3 regions of the Corynebacterium falsenii genome follow, and region 1 is predicted to be linked to each of the others. Evidence: predicted binding sites of a transcription regulator. Region 1 holds the regulator's gene; each other region holds the start of a gene.
The links. Region 1 encodes LexA, which represses DNA repair genes until DNA is damaged. Its sites were predicted from a motif close to CGAACANNTGTTCG; they were not measured.

Region 1 (5,460 bases):
CGACGATGACGCAGCGCAACCTTGACGATCTGGCAGGCCGGGCGCTGATGGCTGACGGTGCATCGACGATGCTGGCCGGTAGCTTCGGCGGATCGGGTACCACGACCTACGCGGAGAACATCGGTGTGATGGCAGCGACGAAGGTCTATTCTTCCGCCGCGTATTGGGTGGCGGCCTTTACCGCCATTGTGCTGGCCTTTGTTCCAAAGTTCGGGGCGATCATCTTGACGATTCCGGTGGGCGTGCTTGGTGGCGCAACGATGGTGCTGTACGGCATGATTGGCCTGCTGGGCGTACGTATCTGGCAGGACAATAACGTTCAGCTGACGAACCCGGTGAACCTGACGGCAGCCTCCGTGGCCATCATTGCTGGTATTGGCAACCTGACCTTGACCGTGGGCTCTGTGTCCCTGGAGGGTATTGCGTGGGGTTCGGTGGGCATCATTGTGGGATACCCGATTCTCAAGTGGCTGTATAACACCGTGGGTGAGGCTAGCAAGGACCCGATGCTGCGGAGCTAGCTCGGGGGGCCAACGTGCGGCTCAAGGGCGGTTTAGCTCGCGGCGGTTTCGGTGCTGGTGGAGTTTGCCGACTTGCCTGTGTCTAGGGGGTCGGCGAAGACGACCTGGATTCCTTGGTCCTCCAGGGCGTGAACGTAGCCTTCCGGCGCTGCTTGGTCGGTGACGACGTGGCTGAGGTCATCGAGGGTGGCGAAGCTGACGAGGTAGTCGAGGCCGAATTTGGTGGAGTCACAGAGGGCGACGACGTGGTCAGCGTTGGTTACCATGGCGCGCTTGATCGCACCTTCTTGGGCATCCGGGGTCGATAGTCCGTGATCCATCGTGAGCGCGTTTGTTCCGACGAAGGCGACGTCTGCGTGGAGAACGCCGAGGTAGCGGGTGGCGATGTCGCCAACGATGGCTTGCGATAGGGGGCGGACGTGACCGCCGATGAGTTGAACCTCGCAGCGTGGGGAATCCGCCAGGGTGGTGGCGATCGTGAGCGAATTGGTCACGATGTTGAGCTTTGGCGCCATGAGGTCAGGGTCTTGGGTGCTGTTGGCTTCTGCGATGGCGCGGGCGAGCATGCCGGTGGTGGTGCCTGCGTCGAAGAATACGGTGCTCCCATCGGGCGGGAGCACTTTGAGAGCCGCTTTCCCGATGGCGCGTTTCGCGGCGAGGGAGGACTTCGACCTAGTTTCCAACGTGGTGAAGTCTGTGCGGTAGTTGTGCGCGGGAACCGCTCCACCGTGGACTCGGTATAGTTCGCCTTCACGATCGAGGATGGCGAGATCCCTGCGGATAGTTTCAGCCGTGACGCCGAACTTCTCGGCCAGCTCCACCACCGTGACGCGACCGTGGACGGCGGCCAGGGATGAGATTTGCCTACGGCGCTCGGCTGAATTCACGGACTAAACACTCCACAATGGCTGGATCGAACAAGGACCGGACTTATTCTAACGCGATCAGGGGAGCCTAATGCCCGCAGCAAGGGGCTTCATGTCCGAATCTCACCCCATGCGGGGCTATGATTGCGGGGTCGTCGCACGTCGACCCCGCCGGGGCGTCGTCGTGCCCCGTGGCGCGCTGTGCGCTAAATCTTGCGCAGGACCGCAGCCACCTTACCGAGGATTTGTGCGTCTTCGGCCGGGATGGGTTCGAAAAGCTCGTTGTGGGGAACCAACCACAGCCCCTGAGAATCTTTCTGGAATTCCTTGACGGTGGCTTCGCCATCGATCATGGCGGCAACAAAGTCGCCGAACTCAGCCACGGCCTGAGAACGCACGACAACGAAGTCGCCATTCAGAATGCCCGCATCTTGCATCGAATCGCCGACGACCTGCAGCAGGAAGAGCTCGCCGTTACCAACCAGCTCGGCCGGAAGGGGGAAGTGAGCCTCGACATTCTGCTCGGCAAGGATCGGGTTGCCTGCGGCAATCTGACCCACGACCGGCACATACGTTGCCGGTGGCAGCTCCGCACCGTCATCGAGCTGAGCGCGCTGAGCAGGCTTGGAGACCTGACGCCCAGGCTTGGGGCGGGCTGCGATGTCCTCATCGCTACCGGAGTAGGAGCGGACGTCAACCGCGCGAGGACGCTTCTCCTCACGCCGGAGGTACCCCTTCGCCTCGAGCTGGTTGAGGTGGTACGACACAGACGACGTGGAGTGAAGCCCCACGGCATCGCCAATCTCGCGAATGCTTGGCGGGTAGCCACGCAGCACCGTGGAATCCTGGATGACTTCGAGGATGCGGCGCTGACGGTCGGTGAGTCGGCTCTTCTTGCCGGCACGGGCTGCGGCTCGGTCGGCTTCCTTCTCGGCCTCGGACTTCTTCGGCCGGCCTGGGCGCCGACGGGGAGGTGTCTTTTCTGTGTCGGATGGGATTGGAGCGAGTGGGTTGGGCTGGGTGCTGGTCTCGTTCGTCTTGTCAGTGCTCACTGTTCTTCGTGGTCCTTGTCGTCGCTTGTGTGGGTTGGTTGAGGGTCGATTAGTTGAGGTCGTGGGCTCACGTGACGTGCAACGGTCTGGTGGTCGGTTCCTGTGCGGGACGTGTGTGCTTCGTCCGGCTAGTGACCTCAGCCTACATGATCGTTGCGACAATGTTGACCAACACGTTCGAAAAAATTGAAAAACTGTTGATTGAAACCGAACGGGTGTGCTAGATTCATGTTCGAAAGAAGATTAGAACAGAACATCTAAAAAGATGCTCGTTTCGGTTCCGCTGTCCACCCTGGATGTTTAACTAGCGTAGCAAGTTGAAACGGCAAGCAGCGTGGATGCGAACCCGATTGAGTTAAGGGAATGCGAGCAATCCCGTCAGTGTTGAAGTGCATCACCACCCAATGAAATTTAAGGACATCGCAATGAATAACCTCACGATCAACGCCAAAACCGCTAACTTCTCGAATGGCTCGGAGGCCGCCCGGAGGGGTGTCGTTCCTCCGTCTCGCACCAATCGAGGAGCGGTGCCACGTGTTCCCAGCGTGGTGAAGCCACGGTGGGAAGATGTTGGTAGCAGTAGTGAATCGAACACGCGAGGCAGTGGTAAGGTCGTGAACCCCTCCCGCGCCTCACTGCAGCGATCAGAGCGTATTCGAAAGAACCCGCAGTGGTCGTTCGATAGGGGAACGCGGTCGCGACTGAGCTACCGGGCTCGCTCCATCGCTCAATCCCCTGGAGCTGTGCTCGTAGCCACGCTCACCGTTGTACTAAGCCTGGGGCTGAGCCCTCTCGTTCTCGACGATCTTCCCGAGGGGCCGAGCCAGGTCGTGAGCTCCACGGCGGGCTCGGCACAGGGCGACGCAGCGCAACACGTTCCCGCTGCGGGCGACGGCGCCAATAGTTCGGCCCCACGGCAGTAGGTCACGAGTGGAAGGACTCGCACCGCCCGGAACACCAGACAATGAGCGGATTCGGGAAACCCACAATTCGCTATAACATGGAGACGTGTTGTGCCCTTCATGTAGCTCCGATTCCTCTCGCGTTGTTGACTCGCGCACTGTAGAACAAGGCGTTTCGATTCGCCGCCGTAGGGAATGCAGCCAATGCCATACCCGCTTCACCACCATCGAACGATCCGTTCTTCTCGTGACAAAGCGCAATGGAGTCACCGAAGAATTCAGTCGTGACAAGGTGATTAAGGGCGTGCGACGCGCCTGCCAGGGGCGAGAAGTATCTGACGATGCCCTCAAGAGGCTTGCTCACGAAGTAGAGCAGTCGATCCGTGTGCAGCACGGATCGCAGGTTCAAGCCAATCAGATCGGCCTAGCGATCCTAGACCCGCTCCGGAAGCTCGATGAGGTTGCGTACTTGCGCTTCGCCTCCGTCTATAAGTCCTTTAACTGTGCCGAGGACTTCGAGCAGGAAATTGAATCCCTTCGCGCGCATCGAGCTCACAGGGCTCTACAGAACGCCGCCGAACAGGTGGCTCCACCACAGGACGTACAGGACGAACAGAACGCAGAGAGCAACTGAGCTGGCAAACCGGCTGCTAGCCGCGAGCGCTCAGAGCCTTATCGAGCTGCTTGCGGATGCGTTGCAGAGACACAGACTGTGCCGTGCCCAAGTTCTGGGCGAACAAGCTCACCCGGAACTCCTCGATCATCCACCGAACCTTCTTCATCTGGGGAGAGGCCTGCCTATTTTGCGGAAGCTTGCGCAACGTCGCCTCATACATCTGCTCAGCCTCACGAACTTGGTCGTCCAAGTCCGCTTCCTTATCGGGATCGGACGACATCAGCTCCAGCCGCGCTTGCATCGCAGCAACATACCGGGGAACATGCCGCATTGCCGCCATTCCATTGCGCGCAATCGCATGTGGACCTAGATAGAAATCCAACTGCTTTCGCATGTCATCGATGGCGTCGCCAGTCCACGACGCTAACTCGGCGCGCATATCGGCCACAGCGAGCACAGCCGGAGCCACAGCCACCACATACTGACGCACCTTGCCTGGCCCCTCAGAACGCGCGGCCTCGATCATGTCGTCGCAGCGATCCGGATCCTTAATGACCGGCCCCTTTGCAATCAACATGTCGCGACACACCACAGCAACAATGTCCTCAATCAACCCCCCGGGGCCATTGGGAAGTGAATCCATCGCCACCCGCTGGCGCAGCGAAAGACCCTTCACCATCTGGTTGGCGTTCACCGAGCACGCCCTCGTCATGAGAGTCAGTACTGCCTTGAACTGTTGTGCGTCAGCTGCCTGCTTCGTGGGGAAGGCCTTCAGCACCACGGACGATTTCTCTAGGACGATCGCAGGGAAGGTGTGGACAGTCTGTCCGTCAATGACCGTCTCGACCGTATCCGGCACCACGCCGATACCTTCAGATGTCCATGAATCGCTGCGGGCCAGGACACCACCCAAGCCACTGCCGCCGGACGCATCGCCGCGGCCCGAGCTGTCCTTGCCACCAGAGGAACCTCGCGAGCCGCCCTGTGCGGGCCGAGTGCCTTGCTCGCCCCCTGCACCCCGTGAGTAGCGCTTGCCGCGTCCACCGGAGCCGCCCTGCCCACCATGCATGGAAGCATCGGATGGACTGGGGCCTGCACCCAACGCTCCGGATCGAGCTGTCGCCTGCGCAATAGCCTGCGTGACCTGGCCCGATAGACGATTCTGCAGTGCCGCGAGATCCCTATCCTTATCAACGACCTTGCCACGCCGATCGATCGCCGCAAACTGCATACGCAGGTGGTTCGGAACCTTCGACCAATCGAAATCGGACGGGGAAATGCCCGAACCACCCAGCATCCGCAATGCGTCGGCGAGCGCGAGATCAAATGCGCCCTCGTAGGGAACCATCTTTTCCAAGGCCTTGCGCGCGAAGTCAGAAGCGGGAACAACGCTGGTGCGCAACGGCTTAGGCAACGAGCGGATGAGCGCCACTGCGAGCTCTTCACGCATGCCTGACACGAGCCACTGGGTCGCCTGTCCATCAACATTCGCAAGCAAGGGCA
Region 2 (5,460 bases), 170 kb from region 1:
CCTTAGCCTGCAGGTATAGGTTATGGGGATATATCAAAAACTATCTGGGCTGCTCAGTCCTTGCTTGATTCGGTTGCTGGATGGCCGCTTGCTATCCGCTTGCTGGATGCTTGCTTGTTGATTGCACGTGGGGACGCTCCCTGTCATTAGTTCATCACTCGTTTGGTACTTGTTCGGCGCTCGGTCGGACCGATCTGTGGTCGGCGGTGTTGGCGACGAATCTTCTTCGGTGAATTGATCGTGCCGAAAGGGGTAATTTACCTGGGAATTTGTAAAAAGACACGGGTGGCATTAAAGTGACGGGAGCTACGGCCCACGGGGTCGGATCGCATCCCTGTCCGGGTGGCGGAATGGCAGACGCGCTAGCTTGAGGTGCTAGTGTCCTATTAACGGACGTGGGGGTTCAAGTCCCCCTCCGGACACACTTCACCATCATCGGTTTTCGACCGGTGGTGGTTTTTCTTTTTGCGTGGCTAATGCTTCGGGGCAAGGTTTAAGGCTCTCCCAGTTCTTTCGTTCTCGTGTGGCTGCGTCCGGATTCCGGACCGGCTCGGATTGGTTTGGTTCGGGTTTGGGGTGGGGTTCGGTGCAGGGTTGCTGGGTGTTGGTGGTCGGTCATGATGCTCGATCACTGCGGCGCCGTGTGGGTTGTGGTGGGTCGAACAGTGCTTGAACCTCCGTGCTACCCCAGTCCTGGTCGGTCACTTTGGCTCCGGGGGCTTGGCTGGCGGTGGTGGACGTATTGACCACCACTGTGTCACTCAACCGCGGGTGCGGACGCGGGCGTGCGCCAGAGCCACCACGGGATGGTTGCTCTTGAACAGTGCCTGATCCTTCCCGCGCGGTGGTTGATGTGGTTGGTGGTGGCGCCCCAGGCAGGTCCGGTAAGCCCTCATGAGTGTGGCGGGCTTCGCGCCAGCCGACGCGTCCGGAATCCGGATCAACCTCGGCATGGCCCATACCCACACCACCATCATGCTGATCCCTATTCATCCGGTGATGCGTCCGACACAACAACGTCAAATTATCAATGCTCGTTCGTCCCCCATGGGACCAGGCTTTGATGTGGTGAACATCGCAGTCCACCGCAGCCCGGTTACACCCCGGATACGCACAACACAGCTGCTCAGCAACAAGCATGAGTTTCTGCTCCACCGTGGCATGCCGCTTCATCCGCGCTGAAGCAAGGGCGCGTCCGGAATCCGGATCGAGAACCACCCCCAGATCATGCTCAGCCAACCCCAGTCGGAGAATATCGATCGGGTGCAGCCGGGCGTTGGTGTTGGTGGGAAACCACACGCTAGGTGCGTTGAGCGACTCGGCAGTACCAGGTGCCACGGGTGCCGAGTCAACGGCTCCGCTCGAGATGCTGCCGGTAGCGACGCTGGTGGCAGTGCCGCTAGTGATGGCACTAGCACCATCACCGGCACCATCACCGGCGTCATCATTGGTGGTGGGTAGTGTGGTGAGGTCCTTGGCCGACAGTGCCACCACCAAAGAGGCGAGTCCTCGTGTGCGTGGGGCGGTGGCGGCGTCAGCATCCTCGGCCCAGGTTTCCAACATGGACATGAACACATCCGCCCGGCGTTGCGCCATGGTCCTACGGTCCTCGTCTGTGTTCACCCCACGACTGCGATCGAAGGCCGCTAGCCGTGCCGGGGACATCAGGGTTTCCAACAATGCATGCCCAGTCCTAGGTAGGACGGCGGTGAGGCGGATGTTGCCGTGGGTGTCGGCGGGTGACCAGAGGAGTTTGCGCGCCCGGTAGTCAGCGGTCGGATCCACCACAGTGCTATTCAACGTGCGGACTTGGGTGCGCAGGTGGAGTTTGAGGTCGTCGACGGTGGTGGTGGTTGCCATGGTGGTGGCGTTGTCGAACAGGATGTGGTGATGCTCGGTGTGCAGGCTGGGGTGGAGGTGTTCGAGTTCGCGGTTGATCTCCGCCAGTTTCGCATCAGAGAGCTTGCGGGCTTGTTTCCGTGCCTGGGCTTGGGCGGCCAGGTGGGCTTGGTGGGCCTCGTGTGCCCGGCGGCGTTCGGCGAATTGGTCGGCACGACTCTGGGCAGCACCATCACCATCGTCGTCATTGTTGGCTGCGTCATCCTCAGGGGTGGTGGTGGTCTTATCTGCGGGTGGTTCAGGTGGTTTATACAGGCTTATCCCAAGGTTGATCCACTGTCGTGCTTGGTATTCGGAAGTGTCCAACAACCTGGCGAGGTAGGTCGATGTGCGTGTCGTGCCCGCCACACGGGAGATGCCCGCTTCGTGGGCGGCGTAAGCGAATGCGGCGTACAGGGTGTCGGTGTGGCTGATGGTTTTCAACAGGCGGATGATGTCGGCGCGGTGGGTGTGGAACAACTCGGCGGTCGGTGTGGTGAGGATGTCAGTGACCGTGGCCATGGACGCTTCGATGACATCAACATGCGTGGTCAGATCAGCGACACTGTCGATACTGGTATCGTTTGTGTGTTCGTCTTTTCTGGTTGGTTCTATGGTGTGTGGTGTGGTGGCCATGATGGTGGTTCCCCGACGATTCCCCTATTGTGGTCCCTGACTTGGCTTGAAGCATAACTCGCTATAGCTGGTAGAAAACCAATGTTTTCGGATGATGGTTGGCGTTTCCCCGCAGTGCGGTGCCCCCGTGTGGTGTTGTTACCTTCTATAGTACAGGCGTGTGGGACACCCAGCAAGAGGTTTCGGAAACAATTTCGAAAATATTTGGTTCCGGCAAGCACTCAAAAGGGGAGTTCCAAGCGAACGCCTATTAGGTGCGGTTGGCAGGAGCCGCCTAAGTCTCTACAGTGACTGCCCGCTGCGTCTAGCCTGCAGATTCCCCACTTGTCGCCCCGCTTTCTACAGTCCCCGCCCCCTGACCACCATTTCTACAGCCCCCGCCCCTTGATCACCGTTACTAAAGTTCCAGCCCCTCAAGCAACACGAGCCTCAACTAGCCCCACGCTGTCTAGTGAACCTCCCTACTGGCTCGTCAATCCTCCGTTCTACAATGATGCGTATGAACTCAGAGCGGAACTTTCCGCCCAACGCGGAACGCCAATTCGGCGCACACGATGGCTCGGGCTCCGGTACCAACGCCGACACGAGCAACCGCTCCCGCTCCACCAACCGCTCCCGCACCACCAGCAATCCCCGCTCCAGCAACCGCCCTCGCAACGTAGTCCTCCGCGCGTTCCGTGCGTGGTGGAGCTGGAAACTCAAGCACCGCCTCCTGAGCATTCTGATCCCCGTAGCGCTCGTGGTCGCCGTCATTGCTGTCCCCACACCCGCCGTCGACGACATTCGCACGTGGGTCGGATCCACCGGCGTGTGGGCGCCACTCGCCTACCTTGTACTCATGGTCGCCTTCACCCAATTCCCCGTCCCCAGGACCGTGTGGACCATCGCTGCGGGCGTTCTTTTCGGCAGCCTTAAAGGCAGCATGCTCGCACTGCTTGGGCTCGCGATCTCCGCGGCATTGTCCTACACCCTCGTTCGCCTGCTCGGCCGAAGTTGGGTCAACAAACGCGTCACATCCGACGGCCGACTTGCCAGCCTGCAAGACGTCATCGTGGAGCGCGGGTGGGTAGCCGTCCTAGGGCTTCGGATGGTGCCTGCGGTCCCGTTCTTCCTTCTCAACTATGCCTGCGGTCTCGGCGCGTTCCCCGTCATCCCGTTCCTCGCTGCCACGGTCCTCGGCTCTGCTCCGAATACTGTCGCAACTGTCATGGCCACGGATGCCGTGGCAACCGGCAGTAGTCCGTGGGTCCTCCTCGTGAGCTTGGTGGTCGTAACCGCTGGCTTCATTCTGTCCGCGCGGGAGTTCCGCCTGTGGACCAAGTACATCAGGCGACGCACGGCAACAAGCCAAGCACTTTAGGCAGCAGGCCAAGCACTTCAGCCGACGCACACGAGCAGACCACGCGCACCTGAATAGTCAAGACACAGGGGTAGACAACCCGGAATAAACCACAGGTGGAGTACATTGAAGGCATGTTTGCCGTTCACGCCTCCTACCGCGGCCGCTCTCGTCGGCGGGCTGACTATGTTCGGGATGTCGCTAGCGCCCTCGAACAGTCCAGCATGGTCGACGCCATCTATGCCAAAGGCGTGGAAGATTTTGTCTGTGTGACCACCGGACCAGAAGACACAGGGGGCCTTGTACTCTCCCTGCTTCAGGCCGGGGACTTCGCCATCTCCATCGGTGCGGTTGTGGGTGCGGAACAACTTATTCTCGACGACGACGCCAGCGATGACGCAACAGAAGAATCCGCTGAGGAGGCCGAACTTCGCCGAGAAACGATCGCGGCCGCTCAGCGAGCGATGAAGCCTGCAGCGAAAGCTGGATCGGTGGCCGTACGGGTAGAGAAGGCAGGCCCTGGCGGCGTACTCGCCCCTGGCCGGGCTGCAGACATCGCCGAAGATATTACCTCGGCATTTACTTTGCTAGCGCACGTCTTGGGGCGTCGAACAAAAGAGGGCCGCGAGGCCACTGCCCTGCTGCGGGCCGGGCACCTGCAGTCCGAAGCGGCGCAGATCGTGGGCATCAGCAAGCAAGCCATGAGCCAACGGCTCCATGCCGCTGGCTGGCACGCGGAGCAGGCCGGGTGGAGCTTGGCCGTGCACATGCTGGCGCGAGTGGACGAGCTAGCGGCAACCGGATACTAACCGCCGCAGCAGCAGCCACTGCAGCTACTGCGGTTGAGCATCCCCGTCAGCCTGGGCGTTCGGCTGTGAAGCATCTGTCGGGGCGGGCGCGCGATGTGCAGGCTGCGAGCCGATCGAGCGTTGAGAGGTCTCCCCGACCCCGCCCCCGACATCGCCCTCGGTATCCACCGGGCGGTTGGCCACAGCGTTGGCGGCCGCGACCGCCTCTGCGATCTCCGGGGACGAAGCGGTGCTGAACCAATCTTCGGAGCTGGATTCTTCGGCCTGCTCGCGCGTGTGGTCATCCACTGGGCTGGGCTCGTAGCGGAACACGCCCTCCTCGTCCTTCTTGGCCATGGCTCGGGCGAACTGCTCCAGGGAATCCCCGAACTGCATGGGGATCATCCACGTCTTGTTCGCCGAGCCCTTGGCCATCTCCGGCAGCTTCTCGAGGTACTGGTAGGCCAAGACCTCCGGTGTGATCTGGGCAGACTTGATGGCGGCGTTGACCTTCTGAACAGCCTTCGCCTGGCCCTGTGCCTCGATGTACTTCGCAGCACGCTGGCCTTCGGCGCGGAGAATCGTCGCCTGTCGCTCGGCCTCAGCGGCGAGGATGTGCGCGTGCTTTTCACCCTCAGCGGACAGGATGCGAGCCTGCTTCTCACCCTCGGCGGTCTTGATATCCGACTCGCGCCGACCCTCGGCGGTGAGGATCATCGCGCGCTTCTCGCGGTCCGCCTTCATCTGCATCTCCATGGACTGCTGAATGGACGGTGGCGGATCAATGGCCTTGAGCTCCACGCGGGCGATGCGCAGACC
Region 3 (5,460 bases), 270 kb from region 1:
TCCGTGTCGCTTGCCTTGTCGCTTCTTTTCGCCTCTTTTTGCCTGCTTTGTCACTCTTGCTCGCCGCGAATCGCACGCACAGTGGTGGCCTTTCGTGCCTGCTCCGGCGCGGTGTGTCCGCAAACTCGCCAGTTATTCGCCAGTTATTCGCCACAGATTCGGACGGGTTCACCCGGATTCGCCCGGCCGGTCCGGATTTCGGATCCGGATTTCGGACCGGCGCTCTCGGCGCGCCCCTCGCTACGACACTCACGGTGAAGCGCTTGCAGTCTCGGTCCGGATTTCGGATCGGGTTTTCGGATCCGGATTTCGGACCGGCACGTCTCGCCGACTCAGCGCCGATCCTTCCCCGCAATCTCCCCGGCTTCGTAGGCCAGCCGGACCTCATCGCTCTCCCATTCCTGCCCCATCACACGCATCCCCGGCGCCTCGCGCGCGGTCGTGGAACCGTTGATCGCCACCTCGTCGCTCAACCGCGGATGCCTATTCAATTGCGAACGACTCTGATGCCCTGCAGATCGCGACCCACCCGGCGCGCTCGAACCATCAGTCCAATCCGACGCGCTCGAACCATCAGTCCCACCCCGCGTCGGCGAATTCACGCCCAACTCGCCCACATCCAATACTCCCGGAAGCGCAAGCGGCTCCGCATCATCCGCATCGGCACGGGCGCGCGCCTCGCGCCACCCAACCCGCCCCGTTACCGGGTCCACCTCCGCGTGCCCCATCCCCAGGCCACCATCGCGTTGATCCCTATTCATACGGTGATGATGGCGGCAGAGCAGCGTCAGATTTTCAATATCCGTCCTTCCCCCACGCGCCCAAGCCAGCACATGATGCACATCCGACTCGCACGCCGACTGGTTGCACCCCGGGTAGGCACAGCACAACTGCTCAGCGACCAACATGAGCTTCTGTTGCACCGACGCATGGCGCTTCACCTTCGCCGAATCCAGCGCGCGCCCAGTTTTTGGTTCGACGACAACCCCCAGGTCGTGCTGCGCCAAACCGAGGCGTAGGACATCCAGTGGGCTCAGCTTGGCGTTGGTGTTCGTCGGCAGCCACCGCGTGCTAGCCCCAGCCGGCGCATCGCCGGAATCGCCGGAATCGGCAGCATCGCCCGGATCGGAGCACCCCTCCGGCAGCTGGGTGAGATCCTTCGCCGACATGGCGATGACCAGCGACGCTAAGCCTCGAGTCCGTCCGCTGGCCGCCGCATCGCCTTCCTCGGCCCACTTCTCAAACATCGCCATGAGCGCATCCGCCCTGCGCTGCGGCAGCGACCGCTTGTCCTCCTCAACATCGATCCCCCTCTTCTTCTCCCAGGCGACGAGCCGCGCCGGGGCCAGCAACACCTCCAGCAAGGCATGACCCGTACGAGGCAGCACAGCGTTGAGTCGAACGTTGCCGCGCTCATCCGGCTGCGACCACGTGACTTTGCGGGCGCGCAGATCAGCGAAAGGATCCCCAACAGACCGGTTCGCCTCCCTGACCTTGGAACGGAGCCAGAGCTTCAGGTCAGAGAGAGACGTCTCCTCAGCCTTCTTCGTGGCCTCGTTGAGCAGGTCCTCGTGGCATTGGGACTTAAGGCTGTCATCGAGGTGCTCAAGCTCGCGGTTGATTTCAGACAACTTTGCGTTGGACAGATCCCGTGCGCGGCGGCGTGCCTCGGCCTGGTCACGAAGTTGCTTCTGATGCAGTTCGTGCTGCTTGCGCCGTTCGGCCAGCTCGTCGTGACCATCCAGTGCGTCTGGGCGATCGGGGTCCGTTGTGGCGTCGGATAAAGGAGGTGCGATGGTGGCAGGCGGTGGTGCGGCGAAGAGTTTCATGCCCAAGCTGAGCCACTGTTTTGCCTGGTACCTGGAGATATCCAGCGCGCGAACAAGGTAGTCGGCGGTGTGGACGGAGCCGACCTTGCGGGAGGCCTGGGCCTCGGACGCGGCGAAGGCGAACGCTGCGTGGAGAGTATCGGTGCGATTGGTGACGCGAATGAGCTGCCGCAGCTCGTGCTCGTGGCGTCGAAAAAGATCAGCTGGCGAAGCGATAAGTGCATCCGTGATCAGCTGCAATGACCGCTCAACATCCTGCACGAGTTCGGTGATCGTGCGGGCTTGGTTGATCGTTGCGCTGCCTACTGTGTTGGCGTCTGCGTTGTCCTCTGTGCTGTCTACGATGAGCTGTGCGGATGTCATTGATCCCCCTTAAACCCCAAAATTCTATTTAGTAAGTGCTGTCGAATCCTTTACGGCGATCGTCCAAGACGTTCGATATAATCGCAGTTCCGCGACGTTTTTTTGGTTACCCCTTGCGAACATCTCGAACATCTTGTAGTTTTTATAGTACACACGTTCCACGCACCACACAAGAGTTCATCACCAAAAATTTTTTAGGCCACAAACGGGCAGGTCATGCCCACGTTGGCCCAGGAGGGGAAACAATGACCGACCACAGCAGACCGACAGTTCATGGCAGCGATGTCTCACCGAGCACTACACTTTGAGCCGTGAGTACTTCCCAGGACAACCCAGCCGAGCAGTGGCAACAACTCGCCGAGCAGGTGCGCATGCACCGCGACCGTTATTACTACGGTGAGCCCACCATTTCCGACGAGGATTTCGATAAGCTCCTGCGGCAACTTCAGCAGCTCGAAAGCGAGCACCCTGAAGTTGTCACTGGCACGAGTCCAACGCAGGAAGTGGCCCCTGCCCCACCAACCTCGAGCCCGTTTAGAAACGTTGACCACCGCGAGCGAATGCTCAGCTTGGACAATGTTTTCGACGAAGACGAGCTCGATGGCTGGCTTCAGCGCACCCCAGCGGAGACCTATCTCACGGAGCTGAAGATCGACGGCGCCAGCATCAACCTGCTCTATGTCGACGGCAAGCTCGAACTAGCGCTGACCCGAGGCGATGGAACCACCGGCGAGGACATCACTCACAATGCCCGCACGCTCGGCGATATCCCCGATGAGCTGCACGGAACCGAGGAGTTTCCCGTGCCCCAGCTCGTCGAGATCCGCGGCGAAGTGTTCATCACCGTGGAAGATTTCGCCACGATGAATGCGCAGCGCCAGGCCGAGGGGCTGAAGATGTTCGCCAACCCGCGCAACGCCGCCGCCGGTGCGATGCGGCAGAAGAATGCCGAGGACACGGCCAAGCGTCCACTGCGCCTGATCTGCCATGGAATTGGCGCCCGCGAAGGGTTCGATCCGCAATCTCAACATGAGGCCTACCGGGCAATTTCCGCATGGGGACTGCCGGTCAGCCCCTATACGCAGCAGGTCCACAGTGCCAAGGAAGTCATCAAGCAGGTGGAGTACTGGGGCGAGCACCGACACGATGCCGCCCACGAGATGGACGGCGTGGTCATCAAGGTCGATGCCCTGGATGAACAAAAGCGTCTGGGCACCACCAGCCGCGCACCGCGCTGGGCCATCGCCTATAAGTACCCGCCGGAAGAGGCCATGACCCAGTTGCGCAACATCCGCGTCAACATCGGCCGCACGGGTCGCGCCACCCCGTACGCCGTGATGGAGCCGAAGTACGTCGCTGGATCAACGGTCACCATGGCGACCTTGCACAACCCCTCGGAGGCGCACCGCAAGGGTGTGAAACTCGGTGATCAGATCATGATCCGAAAGGCCGGCGAAGTAATCCCCGAGGTCCTCGGCCCCGTTGAGGATGCCCGCACCGGCGAGGAGCGGGAGTTCATCTACTCCTCCGTGTGCCCGGAGTGCGGCAGCGCCTTGGCTCCCAGCAAGGAAGGCGATGCCGACTGGCGTTGCCCAAACACCCGCTACTGCCCTGGTCAGCTGTATAGTCGCCTGACTTACCTCGCCGGCCGTGGGGCGTTCGACATCGACGCATTGGGCGAGAAGGCAGCCTACGATCTCATCCACTCTGGCGTGCTCGCCGACGAATCGCGGCTGTTCAACCTCACCGCCGACGATCTCACGGCAACATCTGCCTACTCCTCGAAAAATGGCACGCTCAACAAGGCTGGCGAGACGTTGCTGGAGAACCTGGAGCAGGCCAAGTCCGTTGATCTATGGCGCGTGCTTGTAGCCCTATCGATCCGCCATGCCGGCCCCACCGCCGCCAAGGCGTTGGCCAAGCGTTTCGAATCGGTCGACGCCATCAGGGGCGCCAGCGTTGAAGAAATGGCCGCGGTTGACGGTGTGGGCAGCATCATTGCCGAATCGGTACGGGAATGGTTCACGGTGGACTGGCACCAAGAGATCATCGACACATGGGCCGCCGCGGGTGTGCGCATGGAACAACCCGCCGACGACCCAGACGCGGAGGGCGCTGCCCCCGCAGCAGATGCCGAACTGCTTTCCGGGCTCACCATCGTGGTCACCGGCACTCTCGAAGGTTTCGACCGCACCGAAGCTAAGGAGGCCATTGAGGCACGCGGCGGTAAGGCATCGGGCAGTGTGTCCGGCAAGACTGACTTCCTAGTCGCGGGAGAAAAGGCCGGGTCGAAGCTCACGAAGGCGCGGGATCTGGGAGTGCGCGTGTTGGATGAAGAGGAGTTTACGGCGCTTCTGGAAGGGGGCGCGAGCTCAATCCAGTAAGCTACCCAGGTTGTGCGGCCCCGTGATCGTTCCTGCGCTGCCCGACTTCCCTACCTCTCCCGCCTCCCCCCACTTCCCCACCTCCCCACCCCGCCACAAGCGAAAGGATCTTGTTATGGAGACATTCACCGGCGCGAACGGTTTCTCGCTCCCCAAGCTCGGACTCGGCACCTACAAACTCAAAGGCGAGTCGGGCGCCCGTTCCGTACTCTCCGGCATTGAGGCCGGCTACCGTCTCATCGATACCGCGTACAACTACGAGAACGAGGGAGCCGTTGGCGAGGGGATTCGTAGGGGCGTCGACCAAGGGGTGCCCCGCGAAGAGATCATCGTGACATCCAAGCTTCCCGGCCGCTACCAGCAGGAAGCTGTGCAGACGGTGGAGGAATCGCTGTTCCGATTGGGTCTGGACTACATCGACCTGTACCTCATTCATTGGCCGAATCCGAAGCAGGGCCACTACGTGGAGGCTTACCGTGGGCTTATGGAGGCACGCGATAAGGGCCTGATCAGGCACGTTGGCGTGTGCAACTTTCTGCCCGAGCACCTAGAGGCGATCCGCGAGGCCACCGGCGAGCTTCCCGTTGTGAATCAGATTGAGCTTCATCCGTACTTCCCTCAGCTGGACGCGCTGGAGTACCACCGCAAGCACGGGATCATCACCCAGGCGTGGAGCCCCCTGGCGCGCGGCGATGTGTTCGAGCAGGCGCCGATTGTGGACGCCGCCGAGGCTCACGACGCCTCACCCGCACAGGTTGTTCTCGCGTGGCACCGCGCCATTGGTGCGCTGGCGATTCCGAAGGCGTCGTCGCGGGAGCGCCAGGAGCAGAACCTGCGTTCGCTCACCATCAACCTCACTGACGACGAAGTTGCGGCGATTTCGG

Region 2: LA343_RS07290 (HNH endonuclease signature motif containing protein) is a predicted target of LexA. The motif match lies at 2,755-2,768, and genes of this name have one in related genera.
Region 3: LA343_RS09130 (HNH endonuclease signature motif containing protein) is a predicted target of LexA. The motif match lies at 2,318-2,331, and genes of this name have one in related genera.

Annotation. Positions count from the first base shown of each region.
Region 1 covers NZ_CP083646.1:1,825,940-1,831,399, reverse strand. The annotation lists gene LA343_RS08065 (uracil-xanthine permease family protein) at 1-521, shown strand, start outside; gene LA343_RS08060 (DeoR/GlpR family DNA-binding transcription regulator) at 554-1,408, opposite strand; gene lexA (transcriptional repressor LexA) at 1,594-2,385, opposite strand; gene LA343_RS08050 (hypothetical protein) at 3,054-3,362, shown strand; gene nrdR (transcriptional regulator NrdR) at 3,448-3,975, shown strand; gene hrpA (ATP-dependent RNA helicase HrpA) at 3,992-5,460, opposite strand, start outside.
Region 2 covers NZ_CP083646.1:1,653,000-1,658,459, forward strand. The annotation lists tRNA gene LA343_RS07285 (tRNA-Leu) at 337-422, shown strand; gene LA343_RS07290 (HNH endonuclease signature motif containing protein) at 616-2,514, opposite strand; gene LA343_RS07295 (TVP38/TMEM64 family protein) at 3,014-3,874, shown strand; gene LA343_RS07300 (hypothetical protein) at 3,988-4,662, shown strand; gene LA343_RS07305 (SPFH domain-containing protein) at 4,687-5,460, opposite strand, start outside.
Region 3 covers NZ_CP083646.1:2,091,677-2,097,136, forward strand. The annotation lists gene LA343_RS09130 (HNH endonuclease signature motif containing protein) at 333-2,192, opposite strand; gene ligA (NAD-dependent DNA ligase LigA) at 2,504-4,576, shown strand; gene LA343_RS09140 (aldo/keto reductase) at 4,692-5,460, shown strand, end outside.